Regions from separate parts of the Arthrobacter sp. 10T413_2 genome, predicted to be linked through region 3. Evidence: riboswitches for the same ligand, from Rfam matches in the RefSeq annotation. Region 3 holds a riboswitch; each other region holds the start of a gene.
The links. A riboswitch is a leader RNA that binds a small molecule or an ion and turns the genes downstream of it on or off. The one in region 3 is predicted to bind thiamine pyrophosphate.

Region 1 (2,254 bases), on a different contig from region 3:
CATGTGCGCGGCGTAGCGGGGGAACTTGGCCTCCGCCTGGGCGGCGATGTCCGGGAAGGTGGCGATGTTGATGAGGGTGGGGACGATCGGCACGCCCTGCTCCACGAAGCGCGGGAGGTGCCGCGGCAGCAGCCCGGTGCCGTGCTCGATGCAGTCGATCCCGGCGTCGAGCATGTCATCCAGGGTGTCCTCGGCGAAGCAGTGGGCGGTGACGCGGGCCCCTTCATCGTGCGCGGCCTGGACGGCGTCCTTGAGGCTTCCGGCGGGAAAGCTGGCGGCGAGGTCGCCGGCGTCGCGGTCGATCCAGTCCCCCACGAGCTTGACCCAGCCGTCGCCGGCACGGGCCTGCTTCCGCACGGCCTCGACCAGGCCGTCCGGTTCCACCTCGACGGCGAAGCCGCGAAGGTAGCGCCGGGTGCGGGCGATGTGGCGGCCGGCGCGGATGATCCGTGGAAGGTCCGAGCGCTGCTGGAGCCAGCGGGTGTCGTGGACAGCGCCGGCGTCGCGGACCAGGAGCGTCCCGGCGTCGCGGTCCGTGACGGCCTGGGATTCCGCGGTGTCCTCGGCAACGTCTCCACCCGGGCCGAGGCCGATGTGGCAGTGTGCGTCCACCAGCCCGGGAATGACCCAGCCATTTAGCACGCGCTCCGGCGCGGCGGCGGGCCGGTGGAACGTGAGCCGGCCGTCGACGGACCAGAGGCCGTGGCGTACCGTGTCCGGCCCGGTAAGGATGGGGCCGCTGAATTCGATGATGCCGGTCATGGCATCAAGGGTAGTCCCCATGTCGCCGCGCCGGCCGCGTCACACTGGACAGCCGTCCGACGGCGCGTGGTAGCTTCTTCTACGACCACACGGGTGCCCCTGCAGGGGCTGAGATCGGGCTGACGCGGCCTGCGACCGTTGAACCTGTCCGGGTAATGCCGGCGAAGGAAGTGAGTATTTTCCGTGAATACGCAAATTGCACAGCACAGCCCTATCCAAAACCAGTCCAGCCAAAACCTGCCTGCCGACTCTGAGGCTGCCGCGACGCAGTCACTGAAGTCCCACTCGCTGGCCTTCACGACGGACCCGGAGCACGGCATCCGCGTCCCGGTGACCGAGATCGCGCTGGAACCCTCGCCGGGCGGCGTCGAGAACCCTCCATTCCGGGTCTACCGCACGGCCGGGCCGGGCAGCGATCCGGTGGTGGGGCTGGCCCCGTTCCGCAGCGGCTGGATCGCCGGGCGGGGTGACACGGAGCCGTACCGCGGTCGGGAACGCAACCTGCTCGACGACGGCAGGTCCGCGGTGCGCCGCGGTGCCGCCTCCGCGGAATGGCGGGGCGCCCCGCCGGAGCCCCGCCGCGCCGTCGATGGCCGGACGGTCACCCAGATGCATTATGCGCGGCAGGGCATCGTGACACCGGAGATGCGGTTCGTTGCGCTGCGCGAGAACTGCGATGTGGAGCTGGTCCGCAGTGAGGTGGCAGCGGGCCGGGCCATTATTCCCAGCAACATCAACCACCCGGAGTCCGAGCCGATGATCATCGGCAAGGCGTTCCTGGTGAAAATCAACGCCAACATCGGCAATTCCGCGGTGACCAGCTCCATCGCCGAGGAAGTGGACAAACTTCAGTGGGCCACGCAGTGGGGTGCGGATACGGTGATGGACCTCTCCACCGGCGACGATATCCACACCACGCGCGAATGGATCATCCGCAACTCCCCCGTCCCGATCGGAACGGTCCCGATCTACCAGGCGCTGGAGAAGGTCAACGGCGAGGCCAACGCCCTGACCTGGGAGATCTTCCGGGACACCGTGATCGAACAGTGCGAGCAGGGGGTGGACTACATGACCATCCACGCCGGGGTGCTGCTGCGCTACGTCCCCCTGACGGCCAACCGGGTCACCGGGATCGTGTCCCGCGGCGGTTCCATCATGGCCGGCTGGTGCCTGGCTCACCATGAGGAGAACTTCCTCTACACCCACTTCGACGAGCTCTGCGAAATCTTCGCCAAGTACGACGTCGCGTTCTCCCTCGGCGACGGGCTGCGGCCCGGCGCGACGGCGGACGCCAACGACGCCGCGCAGTTCGCCGAACTCGACACGCTGGCCGAACTCACCCAGCGGGCCTGGGAGTTCGATGTGCAGGTCATGGTGGAGGGCCCGGGACACGTGCCATTCCACCTCGTCCGGGAAAATGTGGAGCGCCAGCAGGAGCTCTGCAAGGGTGCCCCGTTCTACACGCTGGGGCCCCTGGTTACGGACATCGCAC
Region 2 (2,254 bases), on a different contig from region 3:
ATGTGGGCCTGGTTCACGGCAGTGGGGATTACGCTGATCCGGCTGTCCCGGAGGACGCCGCGCGCGGACGGCGCCGCCGCCTAAGCTCCCGGCGTGAGGACCGTCCGTAAAGCCTCGACCACGAGGTCGTGGTCTGCCTTCTGCGGTAGCCCGGAGACAGTCACGACGGCCACGGCCCCGGTGCCGCGRACGTAGATGGGGAACGCTCCGCCGTGGGCGGCGAACTCCATCTGATCGAACCAGGCGTTCTCCTCGATCCTTCCGCCGGCAGCGCGGGCCCGGAGGCCCACCAGCAGGGAKGGGACCTCATAGCGCTGGGCCGTGCGCTTCTTGGCGTTGATCCAGCGTTKGTTGTCCGGGGTGGCGCCGTKCAGCGCCGCGTGGAAGAGCACCTGCTCACCCTTGGTGATGTCGACGGCGATGGGCAGCGAGCGTTGCCTGCCCAGTTCGACCAGGAGCAACCCGAGGTCCAGGGCATCGTCCTTGCTGAACGATGCGAACTGGAGCGCATCCATTTCGGCCAGCACACGGCCAATGAGCGCCGCAAGAGAACCGTGAGGTTGCGGCTCGCTCGAGTCCGGGTCGTACTCGGCGGAGGGATCTGGCGTGGCCGGTGTGTGCGTCAAAATGGTCCAGCTTTCCGGTGGGCGACAAGGCCGCCCGCTCGCGGGTCCGGGGGCCGACACGTCGACTCTACCAAGCGGCTCTTCCCGGCCGCGGGGAGGGCCTGGGCCAGGCCCCGGATTGTGACAGCACACCACTGAAAACCCTGGCCGTTCGGGTGTAAACTGAGCCAGCCCACAAGGGCGAAATAATTACGACAGGGGAGCGCCGCCGTCGGGCATCGCCGGAATAGTCCGGGGAAACCAGTGGTGGGCGCTGAGAGTGCGGACAGCCGCAGACCCTCGAACCTGATCCGGTTAGTACCGGCGCAAGGGAGTCGAGTTCTCAGGGTGCGCGGAGGGCGGCGGAAGCCGAGGCCGGCCGGAGCACCCTCCCCTCCTGTTCCTCAGGAGGACGACATGACAGATATTTCAGCACAGCATGGTTCGAGCAGCCGTTCATCGGCCCGGCGCACCTACAACTGGCGTGTGGTGGACATCGTGGTGGCCGCCTTGATCGCCGTCGCCGGGGGCGTCATCTTCTGGGCCTGGGATCAGGGCGCGAACCTGATTTCAACCCCGGTCAATGCGATCTACCCGCCGCTCAGCGGACTCTACGCCGGCGGATGGATGATCCCGGCAGTGCTCGGCATGCTCATCATCCGCAAGCCCGGCGCAGCCCTCTTCTGCGAGACTGTGGCGGCCACCGGCGAGCTKATKATGGGCTCGCAGTACGGCACCACCGTCCTGATCTCCGGAGTTCTCCAAGGCCTCGGCGCGGAACTGGTGTTCGCAGCCTTCCTCTACAAGAAGTTCAACCTCCCGGTGTCCCTGCTGGCCGGAGCCGGCGCGGYCCTCTTCTGCGGCCTGAACGACTCCTTCCTGCCGTGGGGCTGGAACATTGCCTACGAAGCCGGCGACAAGCTKGCCTACATCGTCTTCACCACCATCTKCGGCGCCGTGATTGCCGGCGGACTGTCCTGGCTCGCCACCCGCGGCCTGGCCAAGACCGGCGTGCTGGGCTCCTTTGCCTCCCGCAAAGCCGCCACGGAGCCTGTCTTCTCCTGAACCACGTTCCTGAACCCCAGTCCGGAACGGCCCTCTTGGAAGTGCACAGGCGACTCATGACATCTTCACCAGGCGTCCGGCCCGCCGCCGTCACGGCCCGCGGCTGGGGCTGGCGGCACGCCGGAAGGCCCCGGCCCGCGGTCAGCGGACTTGACCTGGACATCCGGCCCGGGGAGCGCGTGCTCCTGCTGGGCCCGTCCGGCGCCGGCAAGTCGACGCTGCTCCACGCCCTGGCGGGTGTGCTCGGGGACGGCGCGGCGGGGCAGGCCGGCGACACCGAAGAATCCGACGAGACCGGCAGCCTGCTGATCGATGGCGCTGCGCCCCGGGCGCAGCGCGGCCGCGCCGGACTCGTGCAGCAGGACCCGGAAACCCAGGTGGTGCTCTCGCGCCTCGGCGACGACGTCGCCTTCGGGGCCGAAAACCTCGCTGTCCCGGCCGGGGAGATCTGGCCGCGGGTGCGCGAGGCGCTCGACGACGTCGGGCTGGGCAGGCTGCCGCTGGACCACCCGACGTCGGCGCTGTCCGGCGGCCAAAAGCAGCGACTGGCCCTCGCCGGGATCCTCGCGATGCGGCCGGGGTTG
Region 3 (2,254 bases):
CGCCGTGGGCCGGGTGCTGAGCCAGGAGCGGTGGAGCTCGGATTCGACCTCAAGGCAGGTCTGCGCCGTGCGGGCCCAGAACAGCTGTTCGGCCTCCGTTGGGGCGATGGCGGCGGCCCGGGCCAGAACCCGGGAGTACCCGTTGAGGTAAATGGCGTCCTGGCCCAGATAATAGGCGAATTCGTCCTCGGGCAGGGTGCCGTCGGCGAGTCCGCGGATGAAGTCCAGGGCATAGATGGCGTCGAGATCCGCCGCGGCGCCGTCGCGCAGGGCCGCGGCGAACTCGCCCTCCGCGGGGCTCTCCGCCGGCCCCTGGCCACGCTGCCCACTCCCGCCGCCCGTGCGGTCCTGCACGTGGTGGAAGTGATGGACCGGGCCGTTGCCGGTGCCGACGTCCAGGGCCGAGGCTTCGCGGAGCGCGCCCAGCAGCCACGGCTTGACCTCCCGCAGTGCGGCCTCCCAGTCCCCCACCCGTGCCTGCACCGTGGCCATGGCCGAGGACAGGGAGCAGCCGGTGCCGTGGCTGTTGCGGGTGGCGATCCGCTCCCCCGGCACCACCACGGTCTCCTGCCCCAGCAGCCCTACAGTGTTGACCAGCGCATCCGGGCAGCCGTCCCCGGCAGTGTCCCCGCCGCTATCCCCGCCGGCGAGGTGTCCGCCCTTGACCAGGACGGTGGTGCCGGTCAGGGCGGCCAGGCGCTTGCCCTGCGCCAGGGCTTCCGCCCAGTCTGCCGCGACGGGTTCCTTGAGCAGGATGGCGAGCTCGGCAAGATTCGGCGTGATGAGGTCCGCCAGCGGCAGGAGGGCCTGCAGTGCGGCCTCGGCGGATTCCTGCAGGAGCCGGTCGCCGCTGGTGGCCACCATCACCGGGTCCAGGACCACGACGGCGGGGCGCACCTTTTCCAGCCAGCTGCGGACGGCGTCGATCACCGCGGCGTCCCCGAGCATGCCGATTTTCACAGCGTCGATGCCGATGTCGTCGCTGATGGCGTCCAGCTGCGCCGTGAGGAACTCTGCCGGAGGAACGTGGACGGCGCGCACGCCCCGGGTGTTTTGCGCCGTCAGGGCCGTGATGGCGGCCATGCCGTAGCCGCCGTTCGCAGCGATGCTCTTCAAGTCCGCCTGGATTCCTGCGCCGCCGGATGGGTCCGAGCCGGCGATGGCCAGCACCCGGGGAATGCGCAGCGGCGCAGACGGCGCGGAGGGCAGAAAATTGGGAGGTAGAAAAGCGTCGGTCAGAAATTCAGACGGATTCACTGTTGCGGACAAGTCAGACATCCCTTCGCCGGTGCTAACCGGACAGGTTCAACGGGTCTGGATCTCAGCCGGCCCGATGCGCGGCACCCCGTGTCAGTGGTCAAGCCTAGCCGCTGTCCCGGCGCTGCCCGGTTAACGGCGAAGCGGACCCGGGCCGGAGCGGACGTATTGTTACGCCCGCTCCGGCCCGAACCCGCAATTTACACTTCAGCCGGATCAGTGGCGGAAGGGATCAGCCGTGGAGGACTACAGCTCCGATGCCGGCACGCCGACTCCGAGGATGATCGGCTCGTTGCCGGCCGGGATGGCCGGCCTTGCCGCGGCGGGTGCCTTGGCCTCGTGAACCGAGCCGGCCGCGGCCGGCCGTGTTGCCTCGCGGTGCTCCACGGAGGTCTCGTTGGCTGCACCCTGGGCGCGGCTGGCGCTCCGGTTGCGGCGCCCGCGGCGGCCACGCGTCGTCGTGGTCTCCGCTGTCCGTGCAGCCGGTGCCTCGACGCGCGCAGGCTCGGGTGCCGTGGCTTGAGTCTCGTGCCGGGCCTGGGCGGCCGCCTGCCTGTTGGCCTGAGCCTCAGCCTCGCCCAGGTTGGCGAAGGCCTCGGTCAGCAGGTCGAGGGTCAGGGACGGCTCCGGCGTGCCCTCGGCGTGCTCGACGAACGGCAGGGCCACCTGCTCACCGCCGAACGTCAGCACAGCCGCGGGACGGCCTGCTGCCTCTTCCGTGGCGGCAAGCTTCGTGACGGCGTCGACGGCGGCCTGGCGGGCCCCGGCGTCGCTGGCGGCGGCAGCTTCCCCGTCATGCAGGTGCGCGGCGTGGGCCGCGGCGGCGACCTTTGCCAGCGCGGCACGGGTGGCTTCAGCCTTGGCATGGCTTTCGGCCTCGGTGGGCTCGGCGTGGACGGCGGCCGGTGCGGACGGAGCGGACTCCGGGCCCTGACCCCGGCCGCGGCGACGGCTCTTGCGTTCGGTGCGGGCGGCAGGCTGGGCCTCGGCGCGCGGG

Region 1: it holds a riboswitch for thiamine pyrophosphate, as region 3 does, so the genes downstream of both, thiC (phosphomethylpyrimidine synthase ThiC) here and AC1DBQ_RS19295 (bifunctional hydroxymethylpyrimidine kinase/phosphomethylpyrimidine kinase) in region 3, are expected to answer to the same signal.
Region 2: it holds a riboswitch for thiamine pyrophosphate, as region 3 does, so the genes downstream of both, AC1DBQ_RS08880 (ECF transporter S component) here and AC1DBQ_RS19295 (bifunctional hydroxymethylpyrimidine kinase/phosphomethylpyrimidine kinase) in region 3, are expected to answer to the same signal.

Annotation. Positions count from the first base shown of each region.
Region 1 covers NZ_JBFTHK010000033.1:25,176-27,429, forward strand. The annotation lists gene AC1DBQ_RS07990 (amidohydrolase family protein) at 1-762, opposite strand, end outside; TPP riboswitch at 842-949, shown strand; gene thiC (phosphomethylpyrimidine synthase ThiC) at 946-2,254, shown strand, end outside.
Region 2 covers NZ_JBFTHK010000039.1:10,766-13,019, forward strand. The annotation lists gene AC1DBQ_RS08870 (DUF4386 family protein) at 1-84, shown strand, start outside; gene AC1DBQ_RS08875 (heme-degrading domain-containing protein) at 81-626, opposite strand; TPP riboswitch at 813-956, shown strand; gene AC1DBQ_RS08880 (ECF transporter S component) at 1,023-1,670, shown strand; gene AC1DBQ_RS08885 (ABC transporter ATP-binding protein) at 1,727-2,254, shown strand, end outside.
Region 3 covers NZ_JBFTHK010000174.1:2,305-4,558, reverse strand. The annotation lists gene AC1DBQ_RS19295 (bifunctional hydroxymethylpyrimidine kinase/phosphomethylpyrimidine kinase) at 1-1,278, opposite strand, end outside; TPP riboswitch at 1,261-1,358, opposite strand; partial or broken gene AC1DBQ_RS19290 (Rne/Rng family ribonuclease) at 1,504-2,254, opposite strand, start outside.